DNA from 2 places in the Bradyrhizobium sp. USDA 241 genome. Region 1 is predicted to be linked to the other one. Evidence: riboswitches for the same ligand, from Rfam matches in the RefSeq annotation. Region 1 holds a riboswitch; the other holds the start of a gene.
The links. Region 1 has a riboswitch for glycine ahead of gcvT (glycine cleavage system aminomethyltransferase GcvT). Riboswitches for the same ligand answer to the same signal wherever they lie in the genome.
Positions count from the first base shown of each region.

Region 2: another riboswitch for glycine. It lies ahead of ABIF91_RS41545 (D-amino acid dehydrogenase); the one in region 1 lies ahead of gcvT (glycine cleavage system aminomethyltransferase GcvT).

Region 1 is NZ_JBMGPZ010000005.1:4,211,746-4,226,356, forward strand. Features, by position in the region: gene ABIF91_RS42310 (NADP-dependent isocitrate dehydrogenase) at 1-651, shown strand, start outside; gene ABIF91_RS42315 (DUF3455 domain-containing protein) at 750-1,250, shown strand; gene ABIF91_RS42320 (cyclic nucleotide-gated ion channel) at 1,255-2,481, opposite strand; gene alaS (alanine--tRNA ligase) at 2,488-5,166, opposite strand; glycine riboswitch at 5,390-5,478, shown strand; gene gcvT (glycine cleavage system aminomethyltransferase GcvT) at 5,626-6,774, shown strand; gene gcvH (glycine cleavage system protein GcvH) at 6,785-7,153, shown strand; gene gcvP (aminomethyl-transferring glycine dehydrogenase) at 7,427-10,294, shown strand; gene recA (recombinase RecA) at 10,728-11,816, opposite strand; gene ABIF91_RS42350 (hypothetical protein) at 12,142-12,342, shown strand; gene ABIF91_RS42355 (hypothetical protein) at 13,005-13,205, shown strand; gene ABIF91_RS42360 (hypothetical protein) at 13,363-13,533, shown strand; gene ABIF91_RS42365 (DUF2798 domain-containing protein) at 14,105-14,362, opposite strand.
Region 2 is NZ_JBMGPZ010000005.1:4,064,775-4,079,385, forward strand. Features, by position in the region: gene ABIF91_RS41535 (ABC transporter substrate-binding protein) at 1-1,596, opposite strand, end outside; gene ABIF91_RS41540 (M20/M25/M40 family metallo-hydrolase) at 1,866-2,996, shown strand; glycine riboswitch at 3,091-3,195, shown strand; glycine riboswitch at 3,199-3,304, shown strand; gene ABIF91_RS41545 (D-amino acid dehydrogenase) at 3,372-4,673, shown strand; gene ABIF91_RS41550 (ABC transporter permease) at 4,852-5,793, shown strand; gene ABIF91_RS41555 (ABC transporter permease) at 5,813-6,700, shown strand; gene ABIF91_RS41560 (ABC transporter ATP-binding protein) at 6,700-8,349, shown strand; partial or broken gene ABIF91_RS41565 (M81 family metallopeptidase) at 8,625-10,129, shown strand; gene ABIF91_RS41570 (M20 aminoacylase family protein) at 10,143-11,315, shown strand; gene ABIF91_RS41575 (amidase) at 11,308-12,729, shown strand; gene ABIF91_RS41580 (crotonase/enoyl-CoA hydratase family protein) at 13,021-13,911, shown strand; gene ABIF91_RS41585 (NADPH:quinone oxidoreductase family protein) at 14,018-14,611, opposite strand, start outside.

The DNA of each region.
Region 1 (14,611 bases):
GACTTCGCCCGCGCCTCGTTCAATTACGGCCTGCTCCGCAATTACCCGGTGTACCTGTCGACCAAGAACACGATCCTCAAGGTCTATGACGGCCGCTTCAAGGACATCTTCCAGGACATCTTCGACCGCGAGTTCAAGAAGGAGTTCGACGCCAAGGGGCTGACCTACGAGCACCGCCTGATCGACGACATGGTGGCCTCGGCGCTGAAATGGTCCGGCGGCTATGTCTGGGCCTGCAAGAACTACGACGGCGACGTGCAGTCCGACACCGTCGCGCAGGGCTACGGCTCGCTCGGCCTGATGACCTCGGTGCTGCTCACGCCCGACGGCAAGACGGTGGAAGCCGAAGCCGCCCACGGCACGGTGACCCGTCACTACCGCGAGCACCAGAAGGGCAAGGAGACCTCGACCAACTCGATCGCCTCGATCTTCGCCTGGACTCGTGGCCTCGCCCACCGCGCCAAGCTCGACAACAATGCCGAGCTGGCGAAGTTCGCCAACACGCTGGAGAAGGTCTGCGTCGACACCGTCGAGGCCGGCTACATGACCAAGGACCTCGCACTCCTGGTCGGCGCCGACCAGCGCTGGCTCTCGACCACCGGCTTCCTCGACAAGGTTGCCGAGAACCTGACCAAGGAGCTGGCGGCCTGAGCCGTCCGCAATTTCGCCCGCCTGGGCCGGACATCATCACGGGCCGCGCTATCGAGCGCGGCCCGTTTCTTTTTTTGAGAGCTTTCGCGGAAACCGCCATGTTCATCAAGCATGCTGCCCCCACCCTGCTAGTTGCAGCCCTGATCGGGCCGGCCGCCGCTGCGGAGCCACTTCCCGAGGCCATCGCGGCGCCCGGCGAGAGCCTCGTGCTCAGCGTCCACGCCGAGGGCGCGCAGGTCTATGAGTGCAAGGCCGGCGCTGACGGCAAGCTCGCCTGGGCCTTCCGCGAGCCGATCGCGACGCTGCTGTCCGATGGCAAGACGATCGGGCGGCACTATGCCGGCCCGAACTGGGAGCTCGCCGACGGCAGCGCCGTGGTCGGCAGGGCCGTCGGCAACGCACCGGGCGCGACGGCCGCCGATATCCCCTGGCTGAAGCTGGAGGTTGCCTCCCGCCGCGGCAGCGGCACCCTGACGCCCGTCACCACGGTCCAGCGCATCAACACCCGCGGCGGCGAGCTCGACGGCGCGTGCGAAAAGGCGGGTGAGTTCAAAAGCGCGCCCTACTCGGCGGATTATGTCTTCCTGAAGAAAGGCTGACCGCTCAGCGGTCGGCGTCGTTCTTCTCCGCCTGCGCCAGCTCGGCGAGCGCGAGATCGCCGGTATCGGCGAGCCTCGCCTTGGCGGTGGTGTGGACGTGGTCGGCGAGCGTCGGCATGCGCGCGATCAGCGCGTGGAAATCCTGGGCGTCGAGCACGAGCAGCCGGGTCTTGCGCGTCGCCGTCACCGTGCCGCTGCGTTTTGTTTTGTGCAGCAGCGCGATCTCGCCGAAGAAGGTGCCGTCGGCAAGCCGCACATGCTGGCTTGGCAGCGCGATCTCGACCTCGCCGGCGGTGATGAAATACATCGACGAGGCGACATCGCCCCGCCGCACCAGGATCTCGCCCTGCTCGACGGTGCGCGCCCGCAAGAGCCGCATGATGTCGGCGATCTCCGCCGCCGACAGGTGCGAGAACAGCGGCACCCGCGCCAGCATGCCCCAGGTGACGACGAAATCGCGCCGCTTCACCTCTTCGGCGAAGGCGGTCGAGATGATCGCGACCGGCAGCGCGATCATGGCAAAGCCGGCGACGATGGCGAAGGTCGAGACGAACTTGCCGAGCGGCGTCACCGGCACGACATCGCCATAGCCGACCGTGCCGAGCGTGACGATCGCCCACCACATCGCCTGAGGAATGGTGCCGAGCTTGTCGGGCTGCACGTCGCGCTCGATGGCGTAGAGCAGCGAGGCGAAGGTCAGCACCGCGCCGATCAGGATGACGATGCAGCCGATCAGCGCCCGCCGCTCGGCATGCACGGCCGCGAGCAGCGAGCGCATCGCCGGCGAATAGCGGATCAGCTTGAAGAACGGCAGCACGCCGAGCGCGGCCAGCGTCGCATGCCCGCCGGTGGCGAGCACGATTGCCGCCGGCAGGAACGCCATGAGATCGATGATGCCGAGCGCGGAGAAGGCGTAGCCGAGCCGGTCGGCCAGCGCGGAGCCCTTGCGCTGGGTGTGCCCCGCCACCGTCCACAGCCGCGCCGCATATTCCAGCGCAAACACGATCACGGACAGGACGGTGATGGCTGCGAACAGCGCGCCGAACTGCGCATCGAGCTCCGGCAGCGAGGCGAGGATCATCGCGGCCACATTGAGCACGATGATCCCGATGATCAGCTGGATGAAGCGCGACCCGACCGAATAGGCCAGCGGATCGTGCTCCAGCAAATCGTAGAGGCGATCCCGAAATTCGGGATCGCGAAGCCCACGTCCGCGCGGAACGGGGGCCATGGCGACTTAAGCGCCCGCCATCGCTTTTTCGATCGCGGTGAGCGCGGCCGCCGCCTTGGCGCCATCGGGACCGCCGGCCTGGGCCATGTCGGGCCGGCCGCCGCCGCCCTTGCCGCCGAGCGTTTCGGAGGCGATGCGCACGAGGTTCACGGCGTTGAAGCGCGCGGTGAGGTCCTGCGTGACGCCGACCACCACACCGGCCTTGCCGTCCTCGGTGACGCCGACGATGGCGACGACGCCCGAGCCGATCTGCTTCTTGCCGTCGTCGGCGAGGCTCTTGAGATCCTTCATCTCGATGCCTTCCACGGCACGTGCCATCAGCTTGACGTCACCGACCTCGCGCACGCCGGCCGCGGCGCCGTTGCTGGCCGCGGCGCCGCCGCCCATCGCGAGCTTCTTGCGGGCGTCGGACAGCTCGCGCTCGAGCTTCTTGCGCTCCTCCATCAGCGCGGCGATGCGCGCCGGCACATCGTCGAGGGAGGTACGCAGCTCGTTGGCCGCGGTCTTCGCCAGTGCCATGGTCTCGTTGGCGTGCCTGCGCGCGTAATTGCCGGTCAGCGCCTCGATGCGGCGCACGCCCGAGGCGACCGCGCTCTCGCCCGTCAGCGTGATCAGGCCGATATCGCCGGTGCGCTTCACATGGGTGCCGCCGCAGAGCTCGACCGACCAGCCGAGCGCGTTGGCGCCGCGTTCGCGCGCGGTCCTGCCCATCGAGACGACGCGGACTTCGTCGCCGTATTTCTCGCCGAACAGCGCGCGTGCACCGGCCTCGCGGGCCTCGTCCACGCCCATGATCCGCGTGGTGACCTCGTCGTTCTCCAGCACCACGTCGTTGGCGATGTCCTCGACGCGGGCGAGCTCCTCCGCGGTGATCGGCTTCGGATGCACGAAGTCGAAGCGCAGGCGGTCGGGCGCGACCATCGAGCCGCGCTGGGCGATGTGGTCGCCGAGCACCTGGCGTAGCGCCTCATGGATGAGATGCGTCGCCGAGTGATGGGCGCGGATCGAGGAGCGCCGCGAATGATCGACCTCGAGCTGCAGCGCGGAGCCGAGCCTGATTTCGCCGCTCTCCACCGTACCGACATGGACGAAGAGATCGCCGAGCTTCTTCTGCGTGTCGGTGACGCGGAACTTGACGCCGCCCTCACCCGAGAGCATGCCGGTGTCCCCGACCTGGCCGCCGGACTCCGCATAGAACGGCGTCTGGTTGAGCACGATCGCGCCCGTCTCGCCGGCCTTGAGGCTGGCGACTTCGTGGCCGTCCTTGACCAGCGCGGATACCACGCCTTCGGCGCTCTCGGTCTCGTAGCCCAGGAATTCGGTCGCACCCAGCTTCTCGCGCAGCGGGAACCAGATTGCCTCGGAAGCCGCCTCGCCCGAGCCCTTCCAGGACTCGCGCGCCGTCACCTTCTGGCGCTCCATCGCATCCGTGAACGCCGCCTGGTCGACGCCGATGCCGCGCGACTTCAGCGCGTCCTGCGTCAGGTCGAGCGGGAAGCCGTAGGTGTCGTAGAGCGTGAAGGCGACGTCGCCGTCGAACATATCGCCCTTCTTCAGGCCCGCGCTCTTCTCGTCGAGGATGGCAAGGCCCCGCGACAGCGTCTTGCGGAAGCGGGTCTCTTCCAGCCGCAGCGTTTCCTCGATCAGCTTTTCCGCGCGCATCAGCTCGGGATAGGCCTGGCCCATCTCGCGGACCAGCGCCCAGACCAGCCGGTGCATCAGCGGCTCCTTGGCGCCAAGCAGCTGCGCATGGCGCATGGCGCGGCGCATGATCCGGCGCAGCACGTAGCCGCGGCCCTCGTTCGAAGGCAGCACGCCGTCGGAGACGAGGAAGGCCGAGGAGCGCAGATGGTCGGCGATGACGCGGAACGAGGCCACGGTCTGCTCGCTCGGCCCGGTGCCGAGCGCGGACGCCGTCGCATCGATCAGGTTCTTGAACAGGTCGGTCTCGAACACGCTCTCGACGCCCTGGAGGATGCAGGCCATCCGCTCCAGGCCCATGCCGGTGTCGATCGAGGGACGCGGCAGCGGCTGGCGCTCCTCCTTCGTCACCTGCTCGAACTGCATGAACACGAGATTCCAGAATTCGAGGAAGCGGTCGCCGTCCTCCTCGGGCGAGCCCGGAGGCCCGCCCCAGATGTGCTCGCCGCGGTCGATGAAGATCTCCGAGCACGGACCACACGGGCCGGTGTCGCCCATCGCCCAGAAATTGTCCGAGGTCGGGATACGGATGATGCGGTCGTCGGAGAAGCCGGCGATCTTCTTCCAAAGGCCCGCCGCCTCGTCGTCGGTGTGATAGACCGTGACGAGCAGCTTGTCCTTCTTCAGTCCGAACTCGGCGGTGATCAGCTTCCAGGCGAGCTCGATCGCGCGCTCCTTGAAATAGTCGCCGAACGAGAAATTGCCGAGCATCTCGAAGAAGGTGAGATGGCGCGCGGTGTAGCCGACATTGTCGAGGTCGTTGTGCTTGCCGCCGGCGCGCACGCATTTCTGCGAGGTGGTGGCGCGCTGATAGGGCCGCTTCTCCACGCCGGTGAAGACGTTCTTGAACTGCACCATGCCGGCATTGGTGAACATCAACGTCGGGTCGTTGCGCGGCACCAATGGCGAGGACGGCACGATCTCGTGGCCGTTCTCGGCAAAGAAGTTCAGAAAGGTCGACCTGATCTCGTTGACGCCGCTCATGTTCATCCAATCGGGTGTGCTGGGACCCGCTTCCTGCCATCCAAACCGGAGGTTAGGGCTGATATCTGCGGGTCAAAGCGCTTTTAGACAAGGCCTGCTTCAGTGTCCAGAAACTGTGCAAGGAGATCAGAGGGTTGCCGCAGGCGCGCAATCCCGGTTGAAAAGGCGAAACCGCCGCGTTGACAGGCTTGGTCGCCCTGTGGTCTGTAACCATCTATATCGTACGGCCACGTCGGGAGAGACCGGCTTTACTGCCGGCGCCGAAGGAGCAACCGCCCCGGAAACTCTCAGGCAAAAGGACCGCGTGGCTTTGACAGCATCTGGAAAGAGGCGCCGACGGGCCTAAGAACCCCGGGTGGCACCCGCCGACGGGATAATACTCTCAGGCACAGCGACAGATGGGGCTTCGACAGGTTGGCCCGGGGAATCGTCCCCGGGGAACCGCCGAGGACCCCTGTGATGCCACTACCCGACGACCAGAAATCGCTCCGACATACGCCCCTCCACGCCCTGCATGTGTCCCTCGGCGGCAAGATGGTGCCGTTCGCCGGCTACGACATGCCCGTGCAGTACCCCGCCGGCGTGCTGAAGGAGCACCTCCATACGCGCGCCGCGGCCGGCCTGTTCGACGTTTCCCATATGGGGCAGCTCGCGCTGCGGCCGAAGTCGGGCAAGGTCGAGGACGCCGCCCGCGCGCTGGAGCGGCTGGTGCCGCAGGACATCGTGGCGATTGCACCGGGCCGGCAGCGCTACGCCCAGTTCACCAATGCGGACGGCGGGATTCTCGACGATCTCATGGTCGCCAATTTCGGCGACCACCTGTTCCTGGTCGTCAACGCGGCCTGCAAGGACGCGGACGAGGCGCATCTGCGCGCGCATCTCGCGGACGACTGCGTCATCGATTCTCTGGCCGACCGCGCGCTGATCGCGCTGCAGGGCCCGAAGGCGGAAGCGGCGCTGGCGAAATTGTGTGCAGAGGCGCCGTCCATGACATTCATGGATGCCGGCCCGCATGAGGTCGCCGGCATCCAATGCTTCGTCTCGCGCTCCGGCTATACCGGCGAGGACGGGTTCGAGATCTCGGTCCCCGCGGCCGATGCGGAGCGTCTGGCAAAAACGCTGCTCGAAAACCCGGACGTGCTGCCGATCGGCCTCGGCGCCCGCGACAGCCTCCGCCTCGAGGCCGGGCTTTGCCTGTACGGCCACGACATCGACACCGCGACCACGCCGGTCGAGGCCGCGTTGGAATGGTCGGTGCAGAAGAGCCGTCGCAGCGGCGGGATGCGCGCCGGCGGCTTTCCCGGTGCCGGGAAGATCCTTGCGCATTTCGACAACGGCGCGTCCCGCCGCCGTGTCGGCCTGCTCGCCCTGGGCCGCGCACCGGTGCGCGAGGGCGCGCTGCTGTTTGCGGATCAGGCCGGCGGCGAGCCGATCGGCAAGGTCACATCGGGCGGTTTCGGCCCGAGCCTGAATGCGCCGGTCGCGATGGGCTATGTGCCGACGAATTTGAGCGCGCTCGGCACCAAACTCTTCGCTGAGGTGCGCGGCCAGCGCCTGCCGCTCGCAGTCGCCGCCATGCCCTTCGTGAAAAACACCTACAAACGCTGAGGACAAGACAATGACCACGACGCTGTACACCTCCGACCACGAATGGCTCGCGATCGACGGCGATACCGCCACGGTCGGCATCACCGATTACGCCCAGCAGCAGCTCGGCGACGTCGTGTTCGTCGAATTGCCCAAGGTCGGCCGGAGCTTGAAGAAGGCCGAAGCCGCCGCCGTCGTGGAATCGGTGAAGGCCGCCTCCGACGTCTACGCGCCTGTTACAGGCGAAGTGCTCGAGGCCAACGAGGCGCTGGCCGCCGAGCCGGCGCTGGTGAACTCGGATGCGCAGGGCAAAGCCTGGTTCTTCAAGATCAAGATTGCCGACAAGAGCGAACTCGGCGGCCTCATGGATGAAGCCGCCTACAAGGCGCATACGGCGTGAGATGAAGCGCGATCTTTCCACATCGCCATGGCCCGCGAAGGCGCAGGAGTATCGCAGATGAGGGCGTACGCGCGATGTCTCCACATCGTCATGGCCGGGCTTGTCCCGGCCATCCACGGCCTCCTCGCGGCACGAAGAACGTGGATGCCCGGGACAAGCCCGGGCATGACGAGTTTGTGGCACGGTGGTGCCGAAGGAACGTGATCCGCTTGTGCGACTGCCCCTGAACTGAGGGGCGTGACGACGACAGATGACCTGAAGCGAGGACCCATGATGACCGCGCACCGCAAATCCAACGGCGATACCGCCGCCTCTTTCGTCCGCCGCCACATCGGCCCCTCGGCGCGCGACGTCACCGCAATGTTGGAGACCGTCGGCGCGAAAAGCGTGGACGCGCTGATGGCGGAGACGCTGCCGGCGTCGATCCGGCAGGCCGCCCCGCTCGACCTCGGCAAGCCGCTCAGCGAGACTGAGGCGATCGCGCATATGGGCGAGCTCGCAGCCCAGAACCAGGTCTTCACCTCGCTGATCGGCCAGGGCTATTTCGGCACGATCCTGCCCGCGGTGATCCAGCGCAACATTCTGGAGAATCCGGCCTGGTACACGGCCTATACGCCCTACCAGCCCGAGATCAGCCAGGGCCGGCTGGAGGCGCTGTTCAACTTCCAGACCATGATCTGCGACCTCACCGGGCTCGACGTCGCCAATGCCTCGCTGCTCGACGAAGCGACCGCCGCCGCCGAGGCCATGGCGCTCGCCGAGCGGCACTCGCAGGTGAAGGCGAAGGCCTTCTTCGTCGACAAGGACGTGCATCCGCAGACGCTGGCCGTGATGCGGACCCGCGCCGAGCCGCTGGGCTGGACCCTGATCGTCGGCGATCCCCTCACCGATCTCGCTGAGACTGACGTGCTCGGCGCGCTGCTGCAATATCCGGGATCGTCGGGCGCGTTGCGCGACCTCAGGCCCGCGATTGCGGCGCTGAAGGCCAAGGGCGCGCTTGCGATCGTTGCCGCCGACCTGCTGGCGCTGACGCTGCTGGCCTCGCCCGGCGAGCTCGGCGCCGACATCGCGATCGGCTCGGCGCAGCGCTTCGGCGTGCCGATGGGCTATGGCGGGCCGCACGCGGCCTATATGGCGGTGCGCGATGCGCTGAAGCGCTCGCTGCCCGGCCGCATCGTCGGCCTCTCCATCGATTCCCGCGGGATGCCTGCCTACCGCCTCGCGCTGCAGACCCGCGAGCAGCACATCCGCCGCGAGAAGGCGACCTCCAACATCTGCACCGCGCAGGTGCTGCTCGCCGTGATCGCCTCGATGTATGCGGTCTATCACGGCCCCGAGGGCCTCACCCAGATCGCGCGCAACGTGCATCGCCGAACCGCCGTGCTCGCGAGCGGCCTGCGCAAGCTCGGCTTCGCGCCGCAGTCCGACAGCTTCTTCGACACGCTGAGCGTCGATGCCGGCGCCAGGCGCGCCGAGATCGTCGCGCGCGCCGCGGCCGAAAAGATCAATCTGGGCATCAGTGACACCGCGCTACGCATCGCGCTCGACGAGACCACGACGCCGGCGACGGTGGAAGCGGTCTGGCGCGCCTTCGGCGGCACCTTCGCCTATGCCGAGATCGACGCCGGGACGCGCGAGGCGCTGCCGGAGACGCTGAAGCGCACCACCCCGTTCCTCACCCATCCGGTCTTCCATGCGCATCGCTCGGAGACCGAGATGCTGCGCTACATGCGCAAGCTCAGCGATCGCGATCTCGCGCTCGACCGCGCCATGATCCCGCTGGGATCCTGCACCATGAAGCTGAACGCAACCACCGAGATGATGCCGCTGACCTGGCCGGAGTTTGCGACGCTGCACCCGTTCGTGCCGCGCGAGCAGGCCGCCGGCTATCACGCGCTGTTCGCGCGGCTGGAGAAGTGGCTGTGCGACATCACCGGCTATGACGCGATCTCGCTGCAGCCGAATTCGGGCGCGCAGGGCGAATATGCCGGGCTGCTCGCGATCCGCGGCTATCATGTCGCGCGCGGCGAAGCGCATCGCAAGATCTGCCTGATCCCCTCCTCCGCCCACGGCACCAACCCGGCCTCGGCCGCGATGGCCGGCATGGACGTGGTGGTGGTCGCCTGCGAGAAGAACGGCGACGTCGACGTCAACGACCTCCGCGCCAAGGCCGAGAAGCATTCGAGCGATCTCGCCGCAATCATGATCACCTATCCCTCGACCCACGGCGTGTTCGAGGAGCATATCCGCGAGATCTGCGACATCGTCCACTCCCATGGCGGCCAGGTCTATCTCGACGGCGCCAACCTCAACGCGCAGGTCGGCCTCAGCAGGCCCGGCGATTACGGCGCCGATGTCAGCCATCTCAACCTGCACAAGACCTTCTGCATCCCGCATGGCGGCGGCGGTCCCGGCATGGGCCCGATCGGCGTCAAGGCGCATCTTGCGCCGTTCCTGCCCGGGCATCCGGTCACGCAAGCTGACGCTCCGGTCGGCGCGGTCTCGGCGGCGCCGTTCGGCTCGGCCTCGATCCTCACCATCTCCTACATCTACATCCTGATGATGGGCGGTGAAGGCCTGAAGCGCGCGACCGAGATCGCGATCCTCAACGCCAATTACATCGCAGCGCGCCTCGATGCGCACTTCCCGGTGCTCTACAAGAACGCGAAGGGCCGCGTCGCGCATGAGTGCATCGTCGATCCGCGCGCGCTGAAGACGACCTCAGGCGTCACCGTCGACGACATCGCAAAACGCCTGATCGATTACGGCTTCCACGCCCCGACCATGAGCTTCCCGGTGCCGGGCACGCTGATGATCGAGCCGACCGAGTCGGAATCGAAGGCGGAGCTGGACCGCTTCTGCGATGCCATGATCGCGATCCGGAAGGAGATCGCCGAGGTCGAGGCCGGCCGCTTCAAGATCGAGGCATCCCCGCTGCGCCACGCCCCGCACACGGTGCATGACATCGCGGATGACGATTGGAATCGCGCCTACACCCGCAGCGAAGGCTGCTTCCCCGCGGGCAGCTCGCGCACCGACAAGTACTGGAGCCCGGTGGGCCGTGTCGACAACGTCTATGGCGACCGCAACCTGGTGTGCTCGTGCCCGCCGGTGAGCGACTACGCGGAAGCGGCGGAATAAGGAATCGGTGGGTGGTGGGCAGGCGGCTGTGCGAAGCACGGTCCGCCGGCGCAACCCACCGCTTCGGCTTCCGCAGAGACGAACAGTGGTGGATTGCACCGGGCAATGGCTTCGCGCATCGCACGGCCAATCCGCTCTACGGCTTCGACCTAAAACGGAATGGCCTTAGGTTGAATCGATGACCGCGGCGGCTCGTTCACCTCTTCCGCTTGCGGGAGAGGTCGGCGCGAAGCGCCGGGTGAGGGCTTTTCCTCTTGGGGAGTGTCCCATTGCAGAAACACCCTCTCCCCGGCCCTCTCCCGCAAGCGGGAGAGGGAGTGCACCTTTGAGGTAGCGGCGCGCCCCCCTCGCGCAAAACGAAACGGGCGCCGATGACGTCGGCAACTCAACGTCCTCAGCGCCCGCTCCTCGCGAAAACTCTTCGCGGTAAGGCTTACTCTTCCGCCGGCTCCTCGCCGTCGGCGTCGCGCTCCGGCGTGCCGGCGAGAATTTGCTCGGCGATCAGGCCGGAGTTCTGGCGGATCGAGGTCTCGATCTTGGCGGTGATGTCGGGATTGGCCTTCAGGAACGCTTTCGAGTTCTCGCGGCCCTGGCCGAGGCGCTGGCTGTCATAGGAGAACCAGGCGCCGGACTTTTCGACGATGCCGGCCTTGACGCCGAGATCGAGGATCTCGCCCATCTTGGAGACGCCCTCGCCGTACATGATGTCGAACTCGACCTGCTTGAAGGGCGGCGCCAGCTTGTTCTTCACCACCTTGACGCGCGTGGTGTTGCCGACCACCTCGTCGCGCTCCTTGATCGCGCCGATGCGGCGGATGTCGAGGCGGACGGAGGCGTAGAATTTCAGCGCATTGCCGCCGGTCGTGGTTTCGGGCGAGCCGTACATCACACCGATCTTCATGCGGATCTGGTTGATGAAGATCACCATGGTGTTGGACTTGTTGATGGAGGCCGTCAGCTTGCGCAGCGCCTGGCTCATCAGGCGGGCCTGCAGACCCGGCAGCGCATCGCCCATCTCGCCCTCGAGCTCGGCCTTCGGCACCAGCGCCGCGACCGAATCGATCACCATCACATCGACCGCGCCCGAGCGCACCAGCGTGTCGCAGATTTCCAGCGCCTGCTCGCCGGTGTCGGGCTGCGAGATCAGGAGCTCGTCGATGTTGACGCCGAGCTTGCGGGCATAGACCGGGTCGAGCGCGTGCTCGGCGTCGATGAAGGCGCAGATGCCGCCCTTCTTCTGCGCTTCCGCCACCGTATGCAGCGCCAGCGTGGTCTTGCCCGAGGATTCCGGCCCGTAGATCTCGACGATACGCCCCTTGGGCAGGCCGCCGATGCCGAGCGCGATGTCGAGCCCGAGCGAGCCGGAGGACACCGCCTCGATGTCCATGGACCGGTCGTTCTTGCCGAGCTTCATCACCGAGCCCTTGCCGAACTGTCGCTCGATCTGGGAGAGCGCGGCGGCCAGAGCTTTACTCTTGTCCATTGAAGATCCTTCGACGATACGCAAGGCAGTTGCGGACATTGGGTCGTGCTCCTTATGGCGAGGATTCGCGTGAGGGACAAACGGTTGCGAGGCAGCTCGGCGATAAAAGCAATGTACCCCATTTGTTCCAGGTTCGCAATATGTTCTTTTACGGATGCGGGTACTGTCCGTATTTGCCCCCCCGCGTCCCAAGCTGGATTTAGGAATATCCAAATTCGCCGGGGGCGAGTGGTCAAACTTGACCAGATTCGGTCTGCCACAGGTGTTAACAAGAAGCCGTCACCGCGCGCCCCTGGGCATGGATCGGTGACGAGAACGCCATCGCGGCGATCCCGCCTCATGCCTCTGGACAGGAGCTAACGCCATGCACCTGCGACGCCGCATCAAACAAACCACATCCCTTGAAGAACGCCTTGTCGCCGAGGCCCTGCGCCAGCGCGAGCAAGCCAAACTGCTTCCACCAGGCATTGAGCGGGAGCGTGCAATCCGCAAAGCCCGGCTGGCTGAAACCGGCTCGCACATCAGTGAGTGGCTACGGTCGCCCGGTCTAAGGGCACCGACGTGAAAGGTAAGGCCGCCTCAGTGGGCAGCCTCTTTCATTGCAGGAGATTCAAAATCTCCTCGTCACGCCCAAGACTTCCTTGAGCTTCGCCAGACCGGCGGCATCCACCTTGGTCGTTATCTCGAGACGGTTTCCTGCCTGAAGAACGCTGATCTTTTCGGAAAGCCGCTGCGCACTTTCCCCGATCATGCTTTAGGCGTAGGATTCACGTGATTTGAATCATAGGAGGGTGCAGCTTGACCGCGGTCCTCGTTTTTAAGATCACCACCGTTGCCTTGGGCGTCCTTTCAACAGTCTTCGCATACACGCTCATTTTCAGCGTTTGAAGAAAGGGACGCCGCCTCCGTCAGCGGCCTCTTTCAGAGATCTGTTTCCATACTGCGCGCTGAAGATCGCAGGGCTGCAACATGCCGTGCGCGCGGACCGGCAACGGCGATTGATGGATTCATTCGCTCCCGGTTCGGACGATTGGGTGCAGGCCGAAAGGCTGCTCGTCAATTTCCGATATTCATTTCGGCTGCCCAATTCGCCTTGTGCGCACAACTGAACAGACGCAGATCCTTTTCTGGATCCTAATGGATCCTCACAGCGCGGACCTTGGCCACCATCGGTGATGAGAACGTTGACCAGCTCTCCCGCCCTTCTCGTATGGATATGAGAGCGCCATGTTCAAGCGGCGACGTTTCAAGCAACAGCTGACCCTTCAAGACCGGCTTTCCGCATGGGTGAAGCAGGTCCAGCAGCAGGCTTCCAGGCTTCCACCGGGTGCCGAGCGAGACGCCCTCCTCAAGAAGGCCCGCCAGGCCGACGTCGCCAATCATCTGCACGACTGGGTCAAATCGCCCGGGCTTCAACCACCGAAATAGCGGCATCCGCCGTGTTGCTCTTCGAGAGCGAAGGCCGCCGCGCATCAAGGCCGCGCGGCCGCTGCGCCGTCATGTTTCCGCAATCTTGCGGCACCGAACCTTTTCGCGGTCTCCGGCCTTCTGTGGGGATGGGACCGCAACTCCGGGGACCTCGGCCATGACGGACAACGACACGCAGCACGATGCGATCAGACGCAATCCGCTGCTGGAGGCAGCGCAGAAGGAGATGGTGAAGTTCGAGCGCAAGGAAAACGAGTTCCGCAGGAAGGACCGTGAAGAGCGCGCCGCCGCGCTCCGCCTGCCCTTGAACGAGATCAAGATCCACTAGGCCCCCAGGACCCGGCTCCGGCATGGGCCGAGGCCGCCCCTATGCGGGCAGCAGGCGCCGATCCGTCGGTCCGGAGCGACCGCCTGTCGATCTCGTTTGGCATCGCGCGCCGGGCTGCATGGCCCCGCGAAGGCGCTGCGCGCCATCTCAAGGTATCTAAATACTACTCATAACCTGTTGGCCGACCGATGAAATTTCAAAGCAGCCTACTGTGCATGGGGTTGTTTCGACTTTTTGAATGTCGAGGCGTGCCCGGTGCCATCCCCCGGATGGGCACGGCCGCCGTCACCCGGCACGCAAACCCGCCTACAGCAGCGCCAGCAGCACCAGCCCAATCACCAGCACGACGAAGCCAGCCGCCGTCGCGGCGGCAAATGACCGCTCTACGTTATCCATGATGCCACCCCGTTGTCGGCGAGCCACGTTTCCCCCATGGCCGCGCCGAACGGATAAAATCTTGCCGACGGGTGTGTCCGCAGTGGTGCGAACGGATGTCGAAATTGGGACGGGTGCGCGGTCAGTCTGCGGCCGTTCGAGCGCGACCTTCACGTGCCGAGCCTACGGGGCTTTTTCACGCCTGTCGGCTGGCTCGCGGGTCCCTCTCCTCCCGGGTCAGGCGCAGCGAGAAGGCGCGGATCGCAGGCGCCGCCAGCAGCACGATGGGCAGCATCGAAGCCCATGCGATCAGCCACGACACCATCCAATGCCGAACGAAGATCATCGGGCTGCCCGCGGGCAAGCTGGCGATTCCCGCCGCAACCAGCGAGGTCAGTCCGGACTGGATGATGCCGAAGACGAAATGGGAATAGCGGCGGGGAATGCCGAGCATGAGGTATCCCTGGGTGCTTGCCTCATCAGGCAAGCAAGGCACATGCCGTCGCGCGGTCGGGATCTGGAAAGCCCAGAAGGAACCAGCGCGCAGCCACGCCCCGACCCGTCGCCCGGGGTGCAACCAGAGCTGGCCCCGGTTGTTTGGACAGCGCCCCGCTGGATTTAAGTGGATTCCTGCCGGGTTATGCTGAACGCGGGGCTTTACGGTTTTGTCGTTGCGTCGGGAGGGCGTAGCCCGACCAGAGCG
Region 2 (14,611 bases), 150 kb from region 1:
GCTGATGTTCCAGAACAGCGGCGTTGCCGGACCGTCGAGCACGCCGGTCAGCGATTTGCGCCAGCCGCTCGGCAGGAGATACTGCCCCAGCGGGATGTAGATCACCTGATCGTACGCCTCCTTCTGGATGTCGGCGGCGATCTTCTTCTGCTCGTCGAGCGAGGATGCGCGGACGAACGCGTCCTTGAGCTGCTCGATCTTGGCGTCTTCCGCCCAGCCGAACCAGCCCTTCTTGCCCAGGCCGCTGATCGAGAGATTGGCGATCGGGTTCGCAACGTCGGCCGCGACCCAGTTGGTGAAGAACATGTTCCAGCCGCCCTCCTTCGGCGGCTTCTGGCTGGCGCGGCGGCTCACCACCGTCTGCCAGTCAGTCGCTTGCAGGTCGACCTTGAAGCCGGCTTCGCGCAGCAGCTGGGCCGCAACGATCGGCTGCGCCTTCAATGTCGTGACGTCCCCGGGCGCCATGATCACGATCGGCGTGCCGTCGTAGCCGGACTCGGCGAGCGCCTTCTTGGCTTCCGCCATGCCATTGCCCTTGATCAGGGTTTCGGCGCCGACGTCAGTCTCGAGCGGCGTACCGCACACGAAGAACGCGCCGCAGATCTTCTGGTATTTGGGATTGCCGACCAGCGCATCGAGAACGTCCTTCTGGTTCATGGCCAGAAACGCAGCTCGCCGCACCTTCACGTTGTCGAACGGCGGATGCAGGAAGTTCATCCGGCCGAGCGTCTGGAAGCCGAACTTGTTGGAGACCTCGAGCGTGAGCTCCTTGTTCGCTTCGAGCACCGGCAGCATGTCGAACGGCAGGTTCTCCATGAAGTCGATGTCGCCCGACTGCAGCGCGTTCACTGCGGTCTGCGAGTCCGGCATGGTGATCCACTCGACGCGGTCGACCTTCACCACCTTGCCGCCGGAGGTCCAGCTCGCCGGCTCCTTGCGCGGCACGTAGTCGGTGTTCTTGACGTAGACCGCCTTCACGCCGGGCTGGAATTCCGATGCCACGAACTTGAAGGGACCCGAGCCGATCTGTTCCGGGATCTGCTTGTCCGGCGGCGTCTCGGCGAGGCGCTTCGGCATCATGAAGGCGACGCGCGATGAGGGTTTGCCAATGGAGTCCAGCACCAGGCCGTAGGGCTCCTTCAGCTTCAGCGTGATGGTCTTGGCATCGGTCGCCTCGATGCTCGCGGTGAAGTCCATGAGCTTCTGGCCCATGCCGTCGACCGCGGCCCAGCGCTTCAGCGAAGCGACGCAGTCTTCCGCCGTCACCGGCGCACCGTCATGCCACTTCAGGCCGTCGCGCAGCGTGAAGGTATAGGTCAGCTTGTCGTCGGAAATCTTCCAGTCCGCCATCTGCGGCTGGATCTTGAAGCTCGAATCCGGGGCCACCAGCGTGTCGTAAACCATGTAGCCATGGTCGCGCGTGATGTAGGCCGTGGTGAAGATCGGGTCGATGATGCGCAGATCCGAATGCATCACCGCCGTGATGGTCTTGCCGGCCGCAAGCACTGGCGAGGCCAGCGCGGTCGAAAGCGCGACGACCGACAGCGCAAGTTTGGAGGCGAACGCGCGACGCCCCCGGCGCATGAAGTGGAACATAGAAAGTTCTCCTGACGTGAAACTGTTCAAAGGCAGGTCAATGGTTGAGCATGCGGTTCATTCGTTGGGCGAACTAACCTCATGCAATGCCTTTATCTTTTTGAGACTTGCAGACAGTGCCGAGCGCGTCAATCCGGTTTCGTCGCAGCCCCTCACGGCGCGCGCACGGGCTCCACAAAGATCGGTTTGGCTCTACAACACCCTCCGCTTGTCCTGCCCCGCGCCGATGCAATGCGCGTTCCATCTTTCGAAGCTTGAGAGACATTGAGATGAATCCTGCCAATCTTCCCTTTGATTCCGAGGCGATGCTCGAGGGCCTGCGCGGCTGGGTCGAATGCGAGAGTCCGACCTGGGATGCAGGCGCCGTGGACCGCATGCTCGATATCGCGGCGCGGGATATGGCGATCATGGGTGCGACGATCGAGCGCATTGCCGGCCGCCAGGGCTTTGGTGGCGTCATCCGCGCGCGCTTTCCTCATCCCAAGCAGGGCGAGCCGGGCATCCTGATCGCCGGACACATGGATACCGTTCATCCGGTCGGCACCATCGAGAAGCTGAAATGGCGGCGCGAGGGCAACAAGTGCTATGGCCCCGGCATCTACGATCTGAAGGGCGGCAATTACCTCTCGCTGGAAGCGATCCGGCAACTGGCGCGCGCCTCGTTCACCACACCGCTGCCGATCACCGTGCTGTTCACGCCGGATGAGGAAGTCGGCACGCCTTCGACGCGGGACATCATCGAGGCGGAAGCGGCGCGCAACAAATACGTGCTGGTGCCGGAGCCCGGCCGCGCCGACAACGGCGTCACGACCGGACGCTACGCCATCGCGCGGTTCAATCTCGAGGCGACGGGACGGCCGAGCCACGCCGGCGCCACGTTGTCGGCCGGACGCTCGGCGATCCGCGAGATGGCGCGGCAGATCCTCGCGATCGACGCGATGACGACGGAGGACTGCACCTTCTCGGTCGGCGTCGTCCACGGCGGACAATGGGTCAATTGCGTTGCGACGACCGCAACCGGCGAAGCGCTCTCCATGGCCAAGCGTCAGGCCGATCTCGACCGCGGTGTCGAGAGGATGCTGGCGCTGTCGGGCACCACCAACGACGTCACGTTCAAGGTCACGCGCGGCGTGACGCGTCCGGTATGGGAGCCGGATGCCGGTACCATGGCGCTCTATGAGAAGGCGCGCGGCATCGCCAAATCGCTCGGCGCGGAATTACCGCATGCCAGCTCCGGCGGCGGCTCCGACGGCAACTTCACCGGCGCGATGGGAATTCCCACGCTCGACGGCCTCGGCGTGCGCGGCGGCAACGGGCACACGCTGGAGGAGTTCATCGAAGTCGACAGCCTGGTCGAGCGCGGCCGGCTGATGGCGGGATTGCTGGCGACTCTGGAGTAATTGAATCGAATTTGCACTGCACAATAGGTCGGCAGTCACGGTCGAAATTTAGCCTTGTCTAAAAATGAGGCGTATCGTACTGCTCGGCCGTCCACGCGATGATGCGGGAGAGATCGTGGCGAAGGCTTTCAGCCTTCGTTGCGGCGCCGACGGAGCAACCGCCCCGGAAACTCTCAGGCAAAAGGACCGTTTCGTCAGGACGATCTGGAGAGAGGCGGCGCGATTTCAGGCAATCGTGGCGCCCACCGAAGGGGATAGTCCGTTGCGATATCCGCAGCGGATCAAGCTCTCAGGTAACCGTGACAGATGGGGCGCCGCCAACGGCCTTTGGCCGGCGGTTAGCCGACTCTAAACACGGGAGCCCCGAACCTAGTCATGACCCATATCGCCATCATCGGCGCCGGCATCACCGGCGTCACGACCGCCTATGCCCTGCTCGAACGCGGCTACAAGGTGACGGTGCTCGACAAGCACCGCTACGCCGCGATGGAGACGTCCTTCGCCAACGGCGGGCAGCTCTCCGCATCGAACGCCGAAGTGTGGAACAGCACGGCGACGATCCTGAAGGGCTTGCGCTGGATGTTTCGGCGCGACGCGCCGCTGCTGATGAACCCGCGGCCGAACTGGCACAAATATTCGTGGATGAGCGAGTTCGTCGCCAACATCGGCAACTACCGCGCCAACACCATCGAGACCACGCGGCTCGCGATCGAAGCGCGCAGGTATCTGTTCGACATCGCGGCGCGCGAGGGGATCGACTTCGATCTCGAACGCCGCGGCATCCTCCACATCTATCGAGACAAGGCCGGCTTCGAATCCGGTCTGCGCGTCAACGCGCTGCTGCAGGAAGGCGGCCTCGACCGCCGCCCGGTGACGCCGGAGGAAATCCGCAGCATCGAGCCGACACTGCGCAAGGACTATTATGGCGGCTTCTACACGCCGTCGGATGCGACCGGCGATATCCACAAGTTCACCCGCGGCCTGGCGGAAGCCTGCAAGCGACGCGGCGCGACCTTCATCCACGAGGCCAACATCGATTCGATCGCACGTGCCGGCAGTGGCTTCGTCATCGGCTGGACCGATCTGGCCGCGAGCGATGCCGTCGCGGCCGCGCGCGGCGCACTGAACGTGGACGGCGTCGTGGTCTGCGCTGGCGTTGCGAGCCGTCACTTCGCCGCCCTGCTCGACGAGCGCGTCAACGTCTATCCGGTGAAGGGCTACTCGATCACGGTGCAGCTCGACACCGCCGAAAGCCGCAACGCCACCCCGACGGTGAGCCTGCTCGACGAAGCCGCCAAGATCGTCACCAGCCGGCTCGGCGCCGATCGTTTTCGCGTCGCCGGCACCGCCGAATTCAACGACTTCAATCGCGACATCCGCGCCGACCGCGTGCAGCCGCTGATCGACTGGGTGCGCAACAACTTCCCCGCCGTCGAAACGTCGCGCGTCGTGCCGTGGGCCGGGCTGCGCCCGATGATGCCGAACATGATGCCGGTCGTGCGCGCAGGGCGGATACCGGGCGTGTTCTTCAACACCGGCCACGGCCATCTCGGCTGGACTCTGTCGGCCGCGACGGCGCAGATGATCGCCCAGACCATCGACGGCTGGCGCGGCCTCAACGCTCCGCCGACGGCACCTTCACTTGGGGTTGAGCGTGAACTGCGACATGCATCCTGAGTGGTCGATATCGGAGACATGCCGGCCTCTTGCTACGGCGCAGCCCTTGGCACACAATTTGCCCTAAGAGGACGGCGTCTCCGGGCGGCCTTTCCAGCCCAAGTGATAGGCATGATAGACACGACTGAGTTCACGGGAGCCTCAGGGCTCCACACGTTCCGTAGCCGGAGATAAGTGCATGCTGGGTTATCTTATTCGCCGCGTTCTGGCCGCGGTGCCCGTGATGGGCGTCGTCGCGCTGTTCGTGTTCCTGCTTCTGCGGCTGACGCCGGGCGATCCCGCCGCGATTCTGGCCGGCGACAACGCGACACCGGAACGGCTCGAGCGCATCCGCGCCTCGCTCGGCCTGAACGAGCCCCTGATCGTGCAGTTCATCACCTGGGTGAACAAGCTGCTGCACGGCGACCTCGGGACCTCGCTGATCTCCAACCTGCCGGTGATGAAGATGATCGGCCAGCGCGTCGAGCCGTCGATCTCGATCGCGCTGTCGACCATCATCCTCGCAGTCATCGTCGCGGTTCCCCTGGGGGTGATCGCGGCCTGGAAGCACGGCACCTGGATCGACCGCTTCGTGATGGGCCTGTCCGTGCTCGGCTTCTCGGTGCCGGTATTCGTGGTCGGCTATGTCCTGATCCAGATCTTCGCGATCGAGCTGCGGTGGGTGCCGGTACAGGGCTTCCGCAGCATCTTCAACGGCTTCGGGCCGTTCTTCGAGCGCATCATCCTGCCGACCTGCGCACTCTCCTTCATCTACATCGCCCTGATCGCGCGCATGACACGCGCGGCGATGCTCGACGTGCTCGGCGAGGACTATGTCCGTACCGCGCGCGCCAAAGGCATCAACGAGGTCGCGGTGATGATGCGCCATGCGCTGCGCAACGCCGCGGTCCCCGTGATCACCGTGATCGGCACCGGCTTCGCGCTCCTGATCTCCGGCGTCGTCGTCACCGAGAGCGTGTTCAACATCCCCGGCATCGGCCGCCTCACCGTTGATGCGGTGCTGGCGCGCGACTATCCGGTGATCCAGGCGATGATCCTCCTGACATCGCTGATCTATGTCGTCGTCAATCTTCTCATCGACGTCGCCTACACCCTGCTCGATCCCCGGATCCGGTACTGAGGCAAGGATAAGGATACAAATGTCGGTCGATACCCTTCCCCAGTCGTCCATCCCGATCACGTCGCCGCTGCGGCCGCGATTCGGATTCCTCACCTCGACGCCCATCATTGCGACTGCGACGGTCCTGCTCACGCTGGTCGTGGTGGTCTCGATCCTCGCGCCGCTGATCGCGCCGCATGATCCGATCCAGCTCGCGCCGTCGCAGCGGCTCAAGCCCTCCTCCGCACAGTTCCTGCTCGGCACCGACGCCTACGGCCGCGACCTGTTGTCGCGCGTGATCTATGGCGGCCGCATCTCGCTTCTGATCGGCATCGGCTCGGCGATCCTGTCGATCGCCATCGGGCTCGCGATCGGCCTCGTCTCCGGCTTCTTCAAGCTGATCGATTCCGTCCTGATGCGCGTCATGGACGGCCTGATGGCGATGCCGAGCATCCTGCTCGCGATCGCCGTGGTGTCGCTGTCCGGCGCCAGCCTCTGGACCGTGCTGATCGCGATCACGATTCCGGAGATCCCGCGCGTGGCGCGCCTGGTGCGCTCGGTCGTGTTGTCGGCGCGCGAGGAACCCTACGTCGAGGCCGCGATCTCAGTCGGCTCCAGCCTGCCGAAGATCATGTGGCGCCACCTGATGCCGAACACGATCGCGCCGCTGATCGTCCAGGGCACCTATGTCTGCGCGAGCGCCATCCTCACCGAGGCCATCCTCTCCTTCCTCGGCGCCGGCATCTCGCCGGAGACGCCGACCTGGGGCAACATCATGGCCGAGGGCCGCCAGTATTTCCAGATCAAGCCGTCGCTGATCTTCTGGCCGGGCCTCTTGCTCTCGATCGCCATCCTCAGCATCAACCTGATCGGCGACGCCGCCCGCGACGCACTCGATCCGCGCATGAAGCAGCGGGAAGGCAAGTGATGACCAACACCATCCTCGACATCAACAACCTCGTCGTTTCCATCGGCAAGAAGCCGAAGGGCGTGAACATCATCGACGGCATCTCGATCCAGGTGCGCGAGCGCGAGACGCTGTGCCTGGTCGGCGAAAGCGGCTCGGGCAAGTCGGTGACGTCGCTCACCATGATGGGCCTCTTACCGAAGGGCACGCTGGTTCCCACCGGCGGCAGCATCAAGCTGGTCGGCGAGGAGCTGCTCACCGCGACCGACCGCCGCCTGCGCCAGCTTCGCGCGACGAAGATGGCCATGATCTTCCAGGAGCCGATGACCGCGCTCAATCCGGTGGTGCCGGTCGGCCGCCAGATCGACGAAGTGCTGCGCGCGCATACCGATCTCGACGGGAAAGCCCGGAAGAAGCGTATCCTCGACATGATGGAGCAGGTCCACCTGCCCCAGGTCGAGCGCATCTTCGCCTCCTATCCGCACCGCCTCTCCGGAGGCCAGCGCCAGCGCATCATGATCGCGATGGCGCTGGTGCTGGAGCCGAAGCTCCTCATTGCCGACGAGCCGACCACCGCGCTCGACGTCACCACGCAGAAACAGATCCTGACGCTGATCCGCGAGCTGCAGCGCGATCACGGCACCGCCGTGCTGTTCATCACGCACGACATGGGGGTGGTCGCCGAGATCGCCGACCGCGTCGCGGTGATGCGGCAGGGCCGCCTGGTCGAGACCGGCCCGCTCGACACCGTGCTGCGCAATCCGACCATGGAATACACCCGCAACCTGCTCGCCTCGGTACCGAGCCTGGTGCCGCGAGCGCCGCGCGAGGACAGCCGCGAGCCCGTGGTGCTGGAAGCCAACGAGCTCAGCAAGGTCTACAAAGAGCGCGCCTTCTTCGGCAAGGGCCGCGAGGTCGTCGCCGCCGACAAGGTCACGCTGACGCTGCGCAAGGGCCGTACCCTCGGCATCGTCGGCGAAAGCGGTTCGGGCAAGTCCACGGTGGCACGCTGCATCGTCCGCCTGATCGATCCGACCTCCGGTGGCGTGCGCCTCGCCGGCCGCGAGATCGCCGACATCTCGCGCCGCCTGCTCCAGCCGCACCGGCAGAAGATCCAGATCGTGTTCCAGGATCCCTACCGCTCGCTGAACCCGCGCGTGACCGTTGGCGACAGCATCGCGGAAGGCCCGATCAACTACGGCGTCTCCCAAGCTGATGCGATGAAGCGGGCGCGCGAGCTGCTCGAGCTCGTCGGCCTGCCGGCAGATGCCGTGTCGCGCTATCCGCACCAGTTCTCCGGCGGCCAGCGCCAGCGCATCGCCATCGCCCGCGCGCTCGCGCTCGATCCGGACGTGCTGGTCGCGGACGAGGCGGTCTCCGCGCTCGACGTCTCCGTGCAGGCGCAGGTGCTGGAACTGCTCGACGAGATCCAGAAGCGGCTCGGCATCGCCATCCTGTTCATCACCCACGATTTGCGCGTCGCTGCGCAAATCTGCGACGAGGTCGTGGTGATGCAGCATGGCCGCGTCGTCGAACAGGGTCCCGCAGCCGGAGTGCTGACGCATCCGAAGGAGGCCTATACCAAGGCGCTGCTGGATGCCGCACCAGGGCGAGGCTGGGATTTTGCGAACTTCCGGCCGGTGGCCGAGAACGTGGCGGCGACGGCCTAGGTCTATCCACTCGTCATTCCGGGGCATCGCGAAGCGATGAGCTACGGTGCGCAATTGCGCACCTGAGAATCCATCGGGCCACAGAGATTGTCGCATGATGGAATCCGGGTTCGCGCCCAAGAGGGCGCGCCCCGGAAATGACTGCGTAATGTGGGGCGCGTCCGCAGCATTCCCAAAACAGCTTGAGGCCATGCGCGGCGCGAGTGCTTCCCGCCTTGCTCTCTCCTTCGCGCCAAGGCTAACGTCGCGCACTTTCCAACGCTGGACTTGAATTGATGACACGTATCGCCATCGGCGGCTTCCTGCACGAGACCAACACCTTCGCTCCGACCAAGGCGACATTTGCGGACTTCCAGCATGGCGGCGGCTGGCCGGCGATGACGGAAGGCGCCGACGTGCTGAAGGTGATGCGGCGCATCAATGTCGGCCTCGCCGGCTTCGTCGACAGCGCTGAAGCCAGCGGCTGGGAACTCGTTCCGACGATTGCCTGCGGGGCGAGCCCCTCGGCCCATGTCACCAAGGACGCCTTCGAACGCATCGTGAAGGCGATGGTCGACGGCATCGCAGCCGCCGGGCCGATCGATGCGGTCTATCTCGACCTGCACGGCGCCATGGTGACCGAGCATCTCGACGACGGCGAAGGCGAGATCCTGGCACGCGTGCGCCGCGTCATCGGCAAGGATGTTCCACTCGTCACCAGCCTCGATCTCCACGCCAACGTCACGCCCGAGATGATCGAGCATGCCGACGCGCTGATCGCCTACCGCACCTATCCACATGTCGACATGGCCGAGACCGGCCGCGCCTGCGCAAGGCATCTGGCGCTGCTGCTGCAGACGAAGCAACGCTTCGCAAAGGCGTTCCGGCAATTGCCGTTCCTGATCCCGATCAGCTGGCAATGCACCAACGACCAGCCGACCAAAGGCATCTATGAGAAGCTCGCCGCACTGGAGGGCGATGCGGTTCCGACACTCTCTTTCGCGCCCGGTTTCCCGGCCGCGGATTTCCGCGATTGCGGGCCGAGCGTATTCGCCTACGGCAAGACGCAAGCGGACGCCGACCGCGCAGCCGATGCGATCGTGAAGCTGATCGAAAGCCACGAGGACGATTTCGACGGCAAGATCTGGTCGCCTGACGATGGCGTGCGCCATGCCATGGAACTTTCGAGGAATGCGAGCAAGCCGATCATCATCGCGGACACCCAGGACAATCCCGGCGCCGGCGGCGATTCCGACACGACAGGCATGCTGCGCGCGCTGGTGCGCAACAAGGCGAGCGCCGCCACCGGCGCGATCTACGATCCGGACTCGGCCAGGGCCGCGCATGCGGCCGGCGTCGGCGCCACGGTAACGCTCTCGCTCGGCGGCAAGTCCGGCATTCCCGGCGATGAACCCTATCGCGAGACCTTCGTGGTCGAAAAGCTCTCCGACGGCCGCTTCATCGCGCCCGGCCCTATTACGGCGGCCGCGAGATGGAGATGGGTCCCTCCGCCTGCCTGCGCATCGGCGACGTCCGCGTGGTCGTTTCGTCGCACAAGGCGCAGCTCGCCGACCAGGCGATGTACCGCTATGTCGGCATCGAGCCGACCGCGCAAAAGATCCTGGTCAACAAGAGCTCGGTACACTTCCGCGCCGATTTTGAGCCGATCGCGGAGAAGCTGATGATCTGCGCCGCCCCCGGCGCAATGCCGGCGGACACGGCTTCCCTGCCCTGGACGCGGCTGCGGCCGGGCATCCGCATCAAACCGAACGGCCCTGTTTTCGATCCTCCCTCACGCTAACTGGACAGGACACATGCCCACGATCGACCGCATCGACGGCTACGCCGACGAACTCACCGCTATCAGGCGCGACCTCCACGCCCATCCCGAGATCGGGTTCGAGGAAGTGCGCACGTCCGGCATCGTCGCCGACAAGCTGAAGAGCTGGGGCATCGAGGTGCATCGCGGCCTCGGCGGCACCGGCGTGATCGGCGTCATCAAGGGCAAGGGTTCGAGCGGCAAGCGCATCGGCCTGCGCGCCGACATGGACGCGCTGCCGATGGAGGAGAACACCAATCTGAAATGGAGCTCGAAAATCCCCGGCCGCTTCCACGGCTGCGGCCATGACGGCCATACCACCATGCTGCTCGGCACCGCGCGCTATCTCGCCGAAACCCGGAATTTCGACGGCACCGTGCATTTGATCTTCCAGCCGGCCGAGGAAGGCCTCGGCGGCGCCCGCGCCATGATCAAGGACGGCTTGTTCGAGAAGTTTCCCTGCGACGAGCTCTACGGCCTGCACAACGCGCCCGACCTCAACCACGGTGAGATCGCGATCCTGCCCGGCCCCGCGATGGCCAGCGCCGACTTCTTCGACCTCCGCATCACCGGCTACGGCGCGCATGGCGCGATGCCCGAACGCTCCAAGGACGCGGTGATCATCGCGACCACGCTGGCCCAGGCGATCCAGACCATCGTCAGCCGCAACGTCGAGCCGCTGCAGGCTGCCGTGATCTCGATCACCCAGATTCACGCCGGTTCCGCCTACAACGTCATTCCCGGCGACGCGCATCTTTGCGGCACCATCCGCACCTTCTCGAAAGAAGTCCGCACCCTGATCGCCGAACGCATCCGCACGATCTGCGCCGGCATCGCGAGCGCCTATAGTTGCGTGATCGACGTCGACATCCGCGACACCTTCGACGTGCTGGTCAACCAGGTCGAGCAGTCCAAGGTGGTCGAGGAGGTCGCGCGCACCATCGTCGATCCCGCCAACGTGATCACCCGCACCCAGCCGAAGATGGGCAGCGAGGATTTTGCCGACATGCTGCAGACTATCCCCGGCGCCTATTTCTGGGTCGGCCATGACGGCTCGGTGCCCGTGCACAATCCCGGCTTCGTGCTCGACGACAAGATCCTGCCGATCGGCGCCAGCATGTTCGCCCGCATCATCGAGACGCGCATGCCGGTGGGGGCCCATGCATAAGAAGAGCGTCGAAGAGGCGGTCACCTCGCTGCACGATCTGTCCGCGGTCGATCTGATCGCGGGCTATCGTGCAAAGCAGTTCTCGCCGAGCGAGGTGCTGGAGGACCTGCTCGCGCACGTCGCTGCGTGGGAGCCGCACCTCAAGGCACTCTATGCGTTCGATCCCGACGGCGCGCGCGAGGCCGCAAAGGCCTCGACCGCGCGCTGGACCGGCGGCGAGCCGTCCGGCGCGCTCGACGGCGTGCCCGTCACGGTGAAGGACAACATCGCGACCAAGGGCGTGCCAGTGCCGCTGGGCGCGGCCAGTGTCAAGCTCGTGCCGGCCGAGAAGGACGCCCCGCCTGCCGCGCGGCTGCGCGAGGCAGGCGCGGTCATCTTCGCCAAGACCACCATGCCCGATTACGGCATGCTGTCCTCCGGTCTCTCCAGCTTCCATGCGCTGGCGCGCAATCCCTGGGACCTCTCCAAGAATCCAGGCGGCTCCAGCGCAGGCGCCGGCGCTGCCGCAGCGGCCGGCTATGGTCCCTTGCATCTCGGCACCGATATCGGCGGCTCGGTGCGGCTGCCCGCCGGCTGGTGCGGCCTCGTCGGCCTGAAACCGAGCTTCGGCCGCGTGCCGATCGATCCCACCTATGTCGGCCGTGTCGCCGGCCCCATGACGCGCACGGTCGACGACTGCGCGCTGATGATGAGCGTGATCGCAAAACCCGACCGGCGCGACGGCATGAGCCTGCCGGCCGAACCGCTCAACTGGAAGGGGCTGGAGAAGTCGCCGCGAAAACTGCGCATCGGCCTGATGCTCGATCCCGGCTGCGGCCTGCCGCTGGAGAAACCGGTGCGCGAGGTCGCGGTGAAGGCGGCGAAGGCGTTCGAATCTGCAGGCGCCGTCGTGACTGAAGTCGACGGCATCCTCACCCGCGAGATGCTCGACGGCCTCGACAATTTCTGGCGCGCGCGGATGTGGGACGATCTGTCGAAGCTGACGCCGGCCGAGCAGGCAAAGGTGCTGCCCTACATCTTCAAATGGGGCGAGTCCGGCGCCAAGCTCTCCGGCGTCGACGTGATCCGCGGCTTCAACCAGACCATGGCGATCCGCGCGGCGGCGTCAAAGCTGTTCTGCGAGCTCGACTATGTGATCTCGCCGACTGCGCCGAACGTGAACTATCCGGCGGAATGGGCCTCGCCGACCAACGATCCCATGAAGCCGTTCGAGCACATCGCCTATACCGTGCCGTGGAATATGTCGGAGAACCCCGCGATCTCCGTCAATGGCGGCTTCGACGCCAAGGGGTTTCCGATCGGCGTGCAGATCGTCGGCCGACGCTTCGACGACATCGGCGTGCTCGGCATGGCCAAGGCGTTCGAGGGCCTGCGTGGCCCGCAGCGGCCCTGGCCCGAGCCGCCGGCACATTAGCAACGCTCGATCATTCCAGGGCGTACCCTTTGGGCACAAGCCCGAATGACTTGCTTGAAAGAGTATGCCGAGCTTATTGCTTCACCCTCCCCTGCAGGGGGAGGGTCGGCTCACGTGGAGCGCAGCGACATGTGAGACGGGGTGGGGTGACAGTCTCTCCGCGGACGCAGTGCCCGCGTGGAGAGATCACCCCACCCCGCTCGCGCTTCGCGCGATCGACCCTCCCCCTCCAGGGGAGGGTCAGAGCCTCTGCCGTCTGCGCAGCGAAAAAAACCAAGGAAGGAAACCACCATGGCGTATGAGACGATTAAATACGAGGTCGCCGAGCAGATCCTCACCATCACGCTGAACCGGCCCGACAAGCTCAATGCCTTCAACGCGCAGATGCAGGCGGAGTTGATCGACGCGTTCGACGCCGCCGACAAGGACGACAACGTCCGCGCCATCATCGTCACCGGCGCCGGCCGCGGTTTTTGCGCGGGCGCGGATCTGTCGTCCGGCGCCGACACGTTCGACCGCGACGCGCGGCGCGGGCCAGTGAGGCGTCTCGCCGACGGCAAGGTCGATTACAGCGATCCGCAGGTGCGCGACGGCGGCGGCCAGGTCACCTTGCGCATCTTCAAGTGCCTGAAGCCCGTCATCGCCGCGGTGAACGGTCCCGCGGTCGGCATCGGCGTCACCATGCAGCTCGCGATGGACATTCGCATTGCCTCGGAGGCTGCACGTTTCGGCTTCGTGTTCTCCCAGCGCGGCATCGTGCCGGAGGCCGCCTCGAGCTGGTTCCTGCCGCGCATCGTCGGCATCTCGCAGGCGCTGGAATGGTGCTATTCGGGCCGCGTCTTCCCGGCGCAGGAAGCGCTTGCGGGGCGCCTCGTGAGCAAGGTGGTGCCGCCGGATGATCTCCTGCCAACCGCCCGCGCGCTCGCCAAGGAATTTGCCGCGAAGACCGCGCCGGTCTCGGTCGCGCTGATCCGCCAGATGATGTGGCGCATGATGGGCGCCGACGATCCGATGGAGGCCCACAAGGTCGACAGCCGCGGCATCTACGCCCGCGGCCGCTCCGACGACGTCAAGGAAGGCGTGGTGTCGTTCCTGGAGAAGCGTCCGGCCCAGTTCAAGAACAAGGTCTCGACCGACATGCCGGATTACTTCCCGTGGTGGACGGAACGGGAGTACAAGTGACGCTCTCGTAGGGTGGGCAAAGGCGCTCTTGCGCCGTGCCCACCATCTATCAGCAACCGAAACCGGAATGGTGGGCACGCTTCGCTTTGCCCACCCTACGGCACCGTCACTCCATCACCAGCGCCACGCGCCCGATCGCCTTGCGGTCGATCAACAGCCGCATCGCCTTCGCAAACTCCTGCAGCGGCAGGCGGTGCGAGACGTTGGGGCGCAGCTTGCCCTGCTCCGCCCATTGCAGCAGTGCCTTGAGACGCGCTTCGCCAAGCGCAGGATTTTTCCGCACCGCTTCGCCGGCGCGCACGCCAATGACGCTGGCGCCCTTGATCAGCAGGAGATTGGTCCTGGCCGAGCCGATGCCGCCGGTAAAGCCGATCACCAGCAGCCGCGCACCCCAGGCGATGCAGCGCATGGAGTCTTCAAAAACCTGGCCGCCGACCGGATCGAACACAACGTCCGCGCCTCGGCCGTCGGTGATACGCTTGACCGCATCGCGAAACGGCTCGCGGTCATAGCGGATGAGATGATCGGCGCCACGCGATTTCGCAATCGCAAGCTTCTCGTCGCTCGAGGCCGTCGCGATCACGATCGCGCCCAGCATCTTGCCGATCTCGACCGCGGCAAGACCGACACCGCCGCCGGCGCCATGCACCAGCAGCACCTCACCCGGCTCGATCCGGCCGCGGTCGATCAGCGCGTGATA